Regions from separate parts of the Photobacterium sanguinicancri genome, predicted to be linked through region 1. Evidence: predicted binding sites of a transcription regulator. Region 1 holds the regulator's gene; each other region holds the start of a gene.
What was found. The regulator CRP, encoded in region 1, controls carbon source genes, mostly activating them, when cyclic AMP is high. The targets are predictions, from matches to a motif close to TGTGANNNNNNTCACA.
Positions count from the first base shown of each region.

Region 2: the regulator CRP is predicted to act here: its motif matches at 1,808-1,823, upstream of rppH (RNA pyrophosphohydrolase).
Region 3: the regulator CRP is predicted to act here: its motif matches at 1,805-1,820, upstream of OCU87_RS08775 (CidA/LrgA family protein).

Region 1 covers NZ_AP024850.1:246,611-250,828, forward strand. Annotated here, with positions in the region: gene astD (succinylglutamate-semialdehyde dehydrogenase) at 1-763, shown strand, start outside; gene OCU87_RS01145 (DUF1338 domain-containing protein) at 922-1,719, shown strand; gene OCU87_RS01150 (hypothetical protein) at 1,850-2,044, opposite strand; gene crp (cAMP-activated global transcriptional regulator CRP) at 2,283-2,915, opposite strand; gene OCU87_RS01160 (OsmC family protein) at 3,188-3,592, shown strand; gene OCU87_RS01165 (phosphoribulokinase) at 3,689-4,218, opposite strand, start outside.
Region 2 covers NZ_AP024850.1:3,074,642-3,078,859, forward strand. Annotated here, with positions in the region: gene ptsP (phosphoenolpyruvate--protein phosphotransferase) at 1-1,092, opposite strand, end outside; gene rppH (RNA pyrophosphohydrolase) at 1,134-1,655, opposite strand; gene mutH (DNA mismatch repair endonuclease MutH) at 2,464-3,147, shown strand; gene OCU87_RS14220 (DUF6482 family protein) at 3,170-3,472, opposite strand; gene OCU87_RS14225 (NADP(H)-dependent aldo-keto reductase) at 3,705-4,218, shown strand, end outside.
Region 3 covers NZ_AP024850.1:1,819,296-1,823,513, forward strand. Annotated here, with positions in the region: gene cdd (cytidine deaminase) at 1-478, opposite strand, end outside; gene OCU87_RS08770 (CidB/LrgB family autolysis modulator) at 724-1,404, opposite strand; gene OCU87_RS08775 (CidA/LrgA family protein) at 1,404-1,745, opposite strand; gene OCU87_RS08780 (hypothetical protein) at 1,950-2,495, opposite strand; gene sbcB (exodeoxyribonuclease I) at 2,937-4,218, opposite strand, start outside.

The sequences.
Region 1 (4,218 bases):
TGCTGGGCAGCCTGGTAAAATGTTGGCACTTGAAATGGGTGGCAATAATCCGATGGTGATCTCGAACGCCCATGGTGAGGTTGAAGCAACCGTATACACCATTATTCAATCGGCGTTCATTAGTGCAGGCCAGCGTTGTACTTGTGCCCGTCGCTTGTATTTACCGAACGGTGAAGTGGGTGATGCCATCGTCAAACGCTTGGTAGAAGCAACAGCACAGTTACGCATTGATGGCCCATTTGCTGATCCTCAGCCATTTATGGGGCCACAAATCTCTAAGCAGGCCGCTGATGGCATTATTGCTGCACAAGCTAACCTTATTAGCCTTGGTGGGAACGTCTTACTAGAAGCCAAACGTGGCCAAGGGGCGATTGTCTCACCAGCAATCATTGAAGTGAGCGCCATTGCTGAGTTACCTGATGAAGAATACTTTGGTCCGCTGCTACAGGTGGTGCGCTACGACGATTTAGCTCAAGCGGTTACTTTGGCTAATAATACCCGCTATGGGTTATCGGCGGGCTTGATCTCAACCGACGATGCGGAATGGCAATATTTTATTGATCATATTCGTGCCGGCATTGTAAACCGTAACCGCCAGTTGACGGGCGCGAGCGGTGATGCGCCATTTGGTGGGCCGGGTGCATCCGGTAACTTACGCCCAAGTGCTTACTATGCCGCTGACTATTGTGCTTACCCTATGGCATCGATGGAAGGTGAACAAGCGGAGCTACCCACTCAGTTATCACCGGGCATTACGCTATAAATGTACGAGTGGGCACCAAATGGTGCCCATTTTTATGAATACCACCACACACTGTAACGCTACCACTCAGTAACAAGATAAATAGCCAATAAGTGCCATACTGATTAGGTCGGATCAGGGCATTGTGACAACTATCAATTAACGGGGAGCATCTCAACATGGAAAGAGTAGAGCAACTTTTTGACAATCTGTGGCAAGACTATATTCAGCGCCTGTGTCCATCAGCCGATCAAGTGCATACTTTGCTAACGGAAGATGAGCCTTTATTGAATGATCATATTGCGTTGCGTACCTTCAATCTGCCTAAGGTAGGATTAGATGTGTTGGCAGCACCATTTATTGCGATTGGCTACCAGCCTTGTGGCACCTACCATTTTGAGGGCAAAAAGCTGTATGCCGAGCACTTTGAGCACCCTAATCCAGCCGCACCAAAAGTGTTCATCAGTGAACTATTAGTCGGGCAGTGTTCATCACTGTTGCAGCAAGCGGTTCGTGACTTAGTGAAACAAGTGCCAGAGATGGCGATGAAAGATCCCGCTTTTTTATACGGCGGCCGTTTGTGGGATATTGATTTGGCAACCTATGAAATGCTTGCCGCGGAAAGCGAATACGCGGGTTGGTTAGCTGCGCATGGGTTTGGTGCTAATCATTTCACGGTCAGTATTAATCAACTTGAGCAATTTACCGAAGTCGCAGAGGTGAATCATCTGCTGGAGCATAATGGCTTTGCTATCAATATGTCAGGGGGGGCGGTCAAGGGGAGTCCCGAAGAGATGCTGGAGCAATCTTCCACTATGGCCGATAAAGTACCAGTGGCATTTTTAGAAGGCGTAAAACAGGTCTCGGGTGGTTTCTATGAATTTGCCAAGCGTTACCCCAAAAGTGATGGAGAGCTGTATACCGGGTTTGTAGCGGCATCTGCAGATAAGATATTTGAAAGTACAAATAGCGATTAAGGATATCCCCAGCTCCTATGGCGCTGAGGAAAGATAGCGCTTCGGAAAGATAGCGCCGAGAAAATATGGCACTGAGAAAGCATGACAATAAGAATAATCGCCGTAGAGCTGATAACAGGTAATTGTGGGATCAGTGCAAGCTGTCTAGTGGTGGGGACCACTGCACATTACTTTGGCGATGTGGCATCTGCGTCAGCGCGATATGCTGCTCAAGATAATGGCGTTGACCATTAAAACCTGTCATTTCAACAGTGCTTGGTAGTGGGGCTATCGCTGTTGGTGGTGTCGCAGTTGCGCAGTGCGGAGAAAAACGTTCGATATCCATATCGTAAATCCCATAGTACTTGCCATCTGATGGCGATTGTCAGGCGAGGTTCTTAGTATCACCGGCCTGATAGTTGTTATGCATAATGTAGCACTGGTGGTGAAGTTAGCAAGAGAATAATCAGTGACAGCGCTAGCAAATGTATAACTGAGTATACGCTGAGAGTATTGGGTATTTTAGGTACAAAAAAAGCCGCAAAAGCGGCTTTTTTATTAGCTGTAATCGAGTCATCAAAAGATTAACGAGTACCGTATACCACGATAGTTTTACCGTGTGCAGAAATTAGGTTCTGCTCTTCAAGCATTTTCAAGATACGACCAACGGTTTCACGTGAACAACCCACGATTTGACCGATTTCTTGGCGAGTAATTTTGATTTGCATGCCGTCAGGGTGAGTCATTGCATCAGGTTGTTTTGCTAGGTTTAGTAGCGTCTGTGCAATACGGCCTGTTACGTCTAAGAACGCAAGGTCGCCCACTTTTTGGCTTGTTACTTGAAGACGAGTCGCCATCTGTGCAGATAGGCGCATCAAAATATCTGGGTTTACTTGGATTAGTTGACGGAATTTCTTAAATGAAATCTCAGCCACTTCACAAGGTGTTTTAGCACGAACCCAAGCTGTACGCTCTTGACCTTCTTCGAAAAGACCAAGTTCGCCGATGAAGTCACCTTGGTTTAGGTAAGAAAGAATCATCTCTTTGCCTTCTTCATCCTTGATAAGAACAGCAACAGAGCCTTTTACAATATAGTAGAGCGTTTCCGCTTTCTCACCAGCATGAATCAAAGTGCTTTTTGATGGGTACTTATGAATGTGGCAATGTGAAAGAAACCACTCTAGTGTTGGATCTGTTTGAGGTTTACCTGGAACCATATTACTAACTTCCTCTGCGTTTGTTGCCCAACAACGACATCCCTATAATTTCAGTTTGGGCTTAACAATAGAATTGTTCACTGGCTAGAATATAAAGCCAGCCGCTGGGCTGCAAGCTCACTTGAATAATTAATTGAGAGTTTAACTTTTTTCGGTGGGCATTTCTTGATATTGATCTATCTGAAATCGTCATTTTGTACTCATAAGTGTGCACATGATCACACGGTTGTTAGATTATGCAGAATTGACGCCAAAACACTAAGGAGAAAGCAATGCAATCACGTGTGAAATGGGTTGAAGGAATGACATTTTTAGCCCAGTCAAATTCCGGTCACAGTGTGGTAATGGACGGTAATGGTGGTGAAAAAGCACCCAGTCCAATGGAGCTAGTGTTAATGGCTGCTGGTGGGTGTAGCTCGGTCGATGTGGTGAGTGGTCTCCAATCAGCCAATCAAAAAATCACGGGCTGCGAAGCACAAATTTCCTCTGTTCGTCGCGAAACCGCCCCTCGCATTTTCACAACGGCGAATCTGCACTTCGTGGTAACAGGTCATGATCTTGATGATGCCTTAGTGGCGAAAATGGTTGCTGATTCACTCGAGAAATATTGCTCAGTGTGTTTGATGTTAGGCGAGGGCGTTGAGCTAACGCATTCGTATGAGGTGGTTGTTGCGTAAAGCCATTGTAAAATGAGCTTATCGTAGTCGCGTAAAACGGAGACATTACGGTCTCCGTTTTTGTTGGTGCTGAATGTGGGAGCCAAATTCGAGGCGTTAACCAATTTTTCCGGTATCAATCAGTTGTTGGATCAACGGGCGCATAATCAACTCCATTGCAAAGCTCATTTTTCCCCCGGGAACAACCAAGGTGTTATGGCGTGACATGAAAGAGCCCTGAATCATCGACAGTAAATACGGGAAATCGACATTTTTGATACCACGAAAGCGGATCACGACAAAACTCTCATCCAAGCTTGGGATCCCTTTGGCGCTGAGTGGGTTCGAGGTATCCACCGTAGGAACTCGCTGAAAGTTAATATGAGTGCGTGAAAATTGCGGCGTGATGTAATTAAGATAATCATCCATCGAACGGACGATAGATTCCATGACGGCTTCGCGCGAATGGCCCCGATCGCGGGTATCGCGCACAATTTTTTGGATCCACTCTAAGTTGACGATAGGCACCATGCCAATCAGTAAGTCGACATGCTGTGCAACATTGGTTTCACCATCGACAACCCCACCGTGCAAGCCTTCATAAAACAAGACGTCGGTATTTTCGGGTAATTCTTGCCATGGGGTGA
Region 2 (4,218 bases), 870 kb from region 1:
GAGAGCGCGAGATAAGATTGCAGCATGTGAGTTCGCTGCACCTTCTTGTGCCACTACCCCTGCCAATTTATCGCGAGGAATGGTCGCCAACATTGCAGCAGTTAATTCTCGCGTTAACAGTACACGCGGTTCATCCCACTGATATTCAATGACATCTTCATTTTGCAAAAAGAACAACAGGCGCTGACCGAGCTCACGAATATCATGCGCACGCTCTTTGAGATACGCATCTTTCATATTAGAGAAACGAGTCGAATACGCTTCCACCACTTGACGGATTGCCCACTCAGCTTGATCACCCGATGCCACTTTCGCAAACAGATCTTTACGTAACATAGGATCATTGAGCAGATGGCTGAACAGATCAAAAATCGCCAATGTTTCTTTATGAAGCTCACTATCAAAACGTTTACGTAGCCGACGAAATTCATTACTCGCCAGATCAATTGCAATCGTAAGACGCTCTTTCTCATTATCTAAATTAAGTGAAGAGGCAGGTAATACGTGCTCTAAACGTGGCTGGTTATCATCCCACCATGCTTTCGCAACTGCGACCCCTTGCGACGAAGCAGAACCAATTAAATGCAAACCATCATGCTGATCTGGCCACATACCTTGTGCTTTAGCATGGGCAAGGATCACCGCGAGCTGCGCCGCGAGTGTCACCATGAAGGACTCTTCGCTTTCATCGAACTCACGGCGATCTTTTTGCTGAATAACCAGTACACCTAACACTTTACGCTGGTGCGTTATCGGGGTACCAAAGAAAGAACCAAAGTGCTCCTCTCCCGTACCAGGTAGGTGTTTAAATTGGGGATGCGATCGCGCATTGGCGATATTGATAGGTTCGGCACGACGGCCAACTAACCCGACTAAGCCTTCATCAAAACCCATGCCAACATGGTGTCGGGTTTTGACAAGGCCCTGCGTTGCCATCAAGGTGTATTCCTGACGTTTATAGTCAGCGATATACACCGAGCAACAATCGGTATTCATTGCCTGGCAGGTGCTGATCACTAACTGGTCGAGCGCATCGATCAGGGTTTCAGCACTGGCAACTTTTTCTACAATTTCTCTGAGCTGTGTCAGCATAAGCTGTTTTGCGCCTTACTTTAGAGTGGGCATCTGCAAGCTTAACGGCGACCCTTGTGACGCTTCACTCTACGCTCTTTACGTTCCTTAAATGGCATCGCCACTGCGGCAAATTCTTTTAGTGCACGTCGGTATACATCGCGCTTAAAAGACACCACCTGACGCACCGGATACCAATAACTGACCCATCGCCAACCATCAAATTCCGGCGTGCTCCCACGCTGCATATTCACCTTTGACTCATCGCATTCTAGGCTAAGCAAAAACCATTTTTGCTTCTGCCCGATACAAACGGGTTTCGAGTCCCACCGCACTAGACGTTTAGGCAATTTATAGCGCAGCCAATGGCGGCTGGAGGCTATGATCCTTACATCCTTTTTGGTAAGCCCTACTTCCTCATACAATTCTCGGTACATGGCTTGTTCTGGGGTTTCCCCTTCATCAATGCCACCTTGTGGAAACTGCCAAGAATGTTGTCCATATCGTCGAGCCCAGAATACCTGGCCGTGGCTATTACAGATAACTATCCCGACATTAGGACGGTATCCATCGCCATCTATCACTGGACGACCTCATTATAAATCTCTATTACGCCTGATTTTTTCATAGATCGGGCAAAAGGTTAACAAACATTCGAATTATTAACTGTTTTTTCCTACTTAGCACTCAGTTTCTGGATAACTCAACAATGGAGGTTGTTTTATAAACAGCTAAGTGAGAGGTAACCCACATTTATTCACTTTTTCTGTGGATAGATTTGTGAAGAAGCAGGCTTTACGTGAATAAAGCACCTTATCAACAATAAACAATCAAGTTCAAAAAACAAACGAATAATAATAAATAAAAATAAAAACATACACTTAACGCAGTTTTATTTATACAGTGAATAGACATCAAGTGACTAAAACACCATCAAAAACGGATTGGTCAAAGATCCATCAATTGTGGAATTATCCACATTACGGCAATCTTTGCAGTGGTAACAGCCTCGCCATATCGTTTAAAAACCCAACAAACCCCTGTGTATATATCCAGAAGCCAGTGTTGTATTTTTTTTAGGCAAAACTCCTGTGGATATCTTTCCTGCGGATCATGATAATGCCATTTATAGTCATAAATAAAAAAGTGAAAAACACGTCCCCCTTAACTCTATAACGTAATTTTTTACCTTAGTATCATGCAGTTAATATAAAACCAATAATCGATGGCACCGACACTCATCAAAAAAAATGCCTCGTAACATTAGGATCGTTCAAAGAACCACCATAACGCCACAAAGATCCAGCCACGCTTATCATCAATACGTCCGTCACTTATGATAAAATATTCACGTAACATCACCCGAAAATGTTAACTCTGAAGATGCCCAGTATGACGCGTATTTCTACCCCCTTACCACCCCAGACTGAACAAGAACTGCTTAGCCGCGCACAAGCGTTAGCTGGCCTAACACTCGGGGAACTTGCAGCCCAAGCAGGGATCATTCCGCCACCCGATCTGCGTCGAGATAAAGGTTGGGTTGGTCAGTTACTTGAGTGGCACTTAGGGGCAAGCGCGGGCAGCAAACCCGTTCCTGACTTTATCGAGTTAGGCATAGAGCTTAAAACTATTCCTATTGGCTATCACGGCAGACCATTGGAAACGACCTTTGTTTGTGTCGCACCACTGATTGGATTACATGGTTTAAATTGGGAAAACAGCCACATTCGACATAAATTGGCCAAGGTATTATGGGTGCCCGTCGAAGGGGAACGTGATATTCCGCTAGCGGATCGCCATGTTGGATCACCACTATTATGGCAACCATCAGAAGAAGAAGAGAACCAGCTTCGCCAAGACTGGGAAGAGCTCATGGACATGATTGTATTAGGCCAAGTAGAACTTATTACGGCTAAACATGGTGAAGTACTGCAATTACGCCCCAAAGCTGCCAATAATAAAGCACTAACGGAAGCGTACGGCGCCAATGGCCAACCAATAAAAACACTCCCTCGTGGTTTTTATATAAAGACTCACTTCACCGCAGCCATTCTCGCCAAACATTTCATCATCTAAACATGGCTCATTCGCTCTGACATTACAGAGTAATCGTCATGTCTTGGTGACAACAAGATAGTTGATTATCAGATGAAAATTCATCATAAGGGTCAATGACTCGTAGCGTTACAGTATCTATCCCTAAAGGTTTTAAAAGCTCACCAACTTGCTCCATATTCCGAAATGTGAGCATGCCATCTGCGTCATCTTTTAATGGTACTAACTGGTGCTTAAACTCAATCTCCATCAAGTAATCCGCCATACCAGCATGACTTGTTACGATACATTTCGGTTTGGGTTGTTCCGGCGATTTCAGCCAGTGCTTTAGCTGCGTTAACTTCATCAGTCGCATCCTGTCGATTGTGCATGAGTTTAACTATGTGTCACATTCCCTCACTCAGCAAGTAAATGGCGGTCGACTTCTGCATAAACTCCCGTTAAGTTAATAAGATATACCCTGCCAACAAATGCTATTTCGCTTGCACGCTAGGGTGATACTACCTCACCGCCTGTTGAACAACCGCAGGGACAGTGCATGCAGCATATTTATGGTACTTGCAGTCCAAGGAGGGCTAATGAAATATCACCGCATTCCCCATTCCTCACTAGAAGTCAGCAAGATTTGTCTTGGCACCATGACTTTTGGTGAACAAAACACAGAATCAGAAGCACATAACCAACTCGATTTCGCCTTTGAGCGCGGGATAAATTTTATTGATACAGCTGAAATGTACCCAGTCCCTCCCAATAAAGAAAGCCAAGGGTTAACAGAAACCTATATTGGCAATTGGCTTGAAAAGACCGGACTACGCAGTAAAGTAATATTGGCAACGAAAATCGCCGGGCCACGTAACCTACCGTATATCCGCGATAATATGGCACTTGATCACCGTAATATTCATGATGCCGTAGATGCCAGCCTTAAACGCTTAAAAACAGATTACATCGACCTATACCAACTGCATTGGCCGCAACGAGAAACCAACTGCTTTGGTCAACTGAACTATGAATATAAAGAAGATAATTCAGGCGTGACTATTCTGGATACGCTAGAAGCATTGGCTGAATTACAACGAGCTGGGAAAATTC
Region 3 (4,218 bases), 1.6 Mb from region 1:
ATTGTTGTAGGGTCTTTTCTTCACGCTCAGGTAACTGAACCTTGATGGTGTCTGCTGTGCTCAGTTCATTCATGAATTGACGGCAGTGACCACATGGGCTGTAGTTGATGGTGATATCTTTAACACCCGTTTCGCCTTTAACCCAAGCGTGGCTAATCGCAGATTGTTCTGCGTGGACCGTTTGCGAAAGTGCAGCGCCGACAAATTCCATATTGCCGCCGAAGTATAGGCGACCTGAGTTGCCTCGAACTACTGCACCTACACAAAAATGAGAAAGGGGAGACACAGAATACGTGGCTGCAAGAGGAAGCAGCGCAACGCGCAATTCGCTGTCAGTCATATGAGTTTGGCTGAGTAAGTTGTCGAATTGCTCTGCACTGATGGTAGCATCGAAATTGCCATCTTCCAGCATAGGCTTGATTGCAGTTGCAAGATCAGCCGGTAAAGAACCTAAAGCATCCATTACTTTAGTGTGCATGGTGGATTTCTCCGTCTTGTGTATGGAGAAATATTGTAGACAGGTCAAAAGAATAATAGTGTGATCATGATCACGTTGTTATTTATCTTGTTTCACCCATTACATAACTGAGAGTGAGGTCACACAAAGGGGCTAATTCGATATCCTTATTTTTCAATGAATTAGTTTTGTATTCGATTACTTGCACATAACGATACAAACCCCATTAATTACCAGCTAATTCTAATTAGCTAACAGTATTGGCACTAATAGCCAAATAAGGCTGCAATGAGTGGGAAAAGCACAGGGGCCAGTATTGACGTCATGACACCACAGATCACCAAAGCCAGTGAACTAAAAGCACCTTCTTGATAATTTTCTTCTGCGGCTTTTGCAGTCCCAAGTGCATGAGAAACCGTCCCCATGGTTAACCCTTTGGCTATCGGTGCTTTAATGCCAGCCAGCTTAAATAGTGGGTAGCCCAAGACAGCACCAAATAAGCCCGCAATGATCACCATAATGGCTGCAATAGCGGGTACACCACCAATTTGTTCTGCAACAGCCATAGCAATGGGTGTCGTTACAGATTTAGGTAAAATACTTGCAACTAACTCGACATTTGCACCTAGCGCAAACGCAATACCAGCACCCGTTACCATAGAAAGTACACTGCCAATAAAGCAAACAGTAAAAATGGTTTTCCACTTTGCACGGATTTGTGACAGTTGCTCATAGAGCGGGAAAGCAAGTGCGACAACCGCAGGTTCTAGTAGTGCATTGAGCCATTTATTTTGTTCAAAATAAGTTTCATAAGGCACATTTAGCCACATGAGCAAAGGGATAATAATAATTAAGCAAATAAGTAGTGGGTTAACAATGGGATGCTGAAGTCGTTTTGAAATAAGACGAGCAATATAAAAGACCACCAAGGTCGTGATTAACCAAATCATTGCTTTTCCTTATGGTGCGCTGCAATACCGATAACAAGAAAGACGACTAAGCTGCTGCCAATGGTACTGAGTAAAATAGGAAGGCTATTGGCACTTAATAAAGCAAAGTGATCCATGAGGCCAACACCCACAGGCACAAATAGTAGCGCCATATGACGAATTAAGAGATGGCAACCTGATTGGACCCAATGAGAGCGTATTAGGCCAGCAGACAGTAAACCAAAGAGAATAAGCATGCCTAGGATGCTACCGGGTATAGCAAGCCCAAGTAATGCTTGGATACCTTTACCCAAGAAAAGGCAAACGAGAATGATGCTGAAGGAGCGTAGATAACTCATGCTTTTATGCGATGCCAGAAGTAATGCTATTGCTTGATGGATTTATCATACAAAATAAGTGTGACCTACGCCACACTTATTTGAGGAGTTAAGTGCGGGGTAAATTTGGTCTGACAGGGGGATATGCCGCCAATTTTAACGCTTACTTTCTGTTAATTACAAAACAGAGTAGCCAAAAGCATTGCTATAGGCGGTGGTTCAGTACTATGACAATAAGATATTGTCAGCGAGAAAGAACAACGCCACTCCCGCTGCGGCCAGTAATAGTACTGAGATTTTGTGTAGCATGCCGTGCTTGACGATATGTTCAGTCGCGGATTCTTGATTGTTCTCCTCTTGTTCAACGGCTTCGTTTTTAAATTGCGTAAATCCTGATTGTTTAAAAGTATGAACCAGCCGACAGGTTTTACTGGGTAGCGGTACTCTAAAACCATGGTTGGTAACCACTTCAATAGCAATGGCGGGTTGATCTTGATAACTGAGTTTGTGATTAAGCGACACTAACAACGCATTCAGATCGAAGTTGCTTTGATTGTTTTCTTCGTAACTGTCGAGTTGAATAAACGTTTTACTGTATAAGGCTTGAGGGTTAACCACCTCACCAGCACAATAGCATAACGCTTCCAGTAAGCGTGACTCATGCACCGTTAGTAAAGTCTCAGACCCATCCTGCCACACTAAAATTCGCAAGTCGGGTTCAAAATCTACGCTGGGGAAACGATAACAGCGCGTCAGGGCTTTTGTTGTCATAGCTACCACTTAATGCCATTAAGCCAGAGTGTATATCAAGCGTAACCGATCATCCTTAGTGCGCGAGATATTGATATGGCTATGTAATATCAATTTAAATAAGTAACTGATCATTTGGGCTGGTTAAAGTCACTGATAACGACGATATAGATTTTGCAGCTAGCATCACTCCGCTAACTGAAATCTATTCCTTGTTTTGGTGACTGTTCAGCGCAATGACCGAATAATGACTTATTCAGATTGCTATAAGGTGAACAGGCATCAAACCGATGCTTGTTCGCTAAAGTAAGTGTGACTGCCAAGAGGGATTCCTTCAACTTTTGAAGGGCGGAAACTGTCTTATTAAAAACACCCTGAAAGCTAACGTTATCAGGGTGTATAAGAAAGTCTTGCTTGTGAAGAGCTTAATGCGGGAAGTTATGTTTTTTTACTGCCGTTAAGTTAGGCTAGCTGGATGACATAGTCATACACTTTTTTCAGGATAGCCATTTTCTTTTCGTCTTCTTGGTGTTCCATTGCCACATTATCCAAATTTTCGATATAAGACGGCAAGTGTGTTTCAAAGTAATCTTGGCAGTGGTGCTTCCAACGCATTTGCTCTTGCGGCGTTAGTGTTAGCGGAAAATTACGGGCACGATAACGGAACAACAAAGGCTTAATTCGCGCATCGGCGACTTGAGGTTCAAAATCGACGAGCTCAAGTGGATCCATTTCACGGATAATATCCATAGAGGCACGATCGGCATGAGAGAAGAAGCCATCATATAGCTTGGTATCCACGTTATCATGAGGTTCAAATTCACGATCAACACTGAATATTTCAACTAACTTTTCACGCACTTCTGGGTGAGCTTTAAGTATCTGAAGGTGTTTCAAGCAAAGCTCGCGATCAATACCCAAACGTTCTGCATCATCAGCTTTCAATGTTTTTGCAGGGGCAAGCACTGGGCACTTATTTAGGTGAACCAGCTTCACTGGCACTGGGAGCTCATCGGGACCAAGATCGCTGCGCTTAGTGTACAAACGTTGACGAAGAGTATCTGCATCAAGCTCAATCAGTGGCGTTGGGTCTTTGGCGAGGTTTACTGTAATAACCGCGTTCTTGTTGTCTGGGTGCCATTCCATTGGAACAATCCAGCTGGTATTACCGCACTCAGAGCCAAACATACCTGATACATGCACTAATGGCGTTAAATTAATAATGTCGATAAGTTCTTGTAGCTTACGTTTGTTACGTAAATCGAATAGGTAGCTAAAGAGCTTAGGCTGATTTTTCTTGAGGATCTTAGCTAACTCAATGGTGGCGTATACATCAGCCATTGCATCGTGTGCATTAGCGTGTTCAATGCCATTCGCAACAGAAAGGTGTTCTAGTTTAAAGCTCGGGAAGCCTTCATCATTGGTTGGCCAGTTTACACCTTCAGGACGAAGTGCGTAGCACGTGCGCATTATATCGAGCAGATCCCAGCGCGAGTTACCGTTCTTCCAGCTCCATGCATACGGGTCGAAGAAATTACGATAAAGAGTATAACGGCTCACTTCATCATCAAAGCGCACGTTGTTGTAACCAATGACACAAGTATTTGGTTTGGAAAGCTCATCATGAATCTTGGCGATAAACTCATGCTCTGGTAAGCCTTTCTCCATTGCCTCTTGTGGCGTAATACCAGTGATTAAGCATGCTTCAGGTGAAGGGAGGTAATCGCTTGGTGGCTTACAGTAG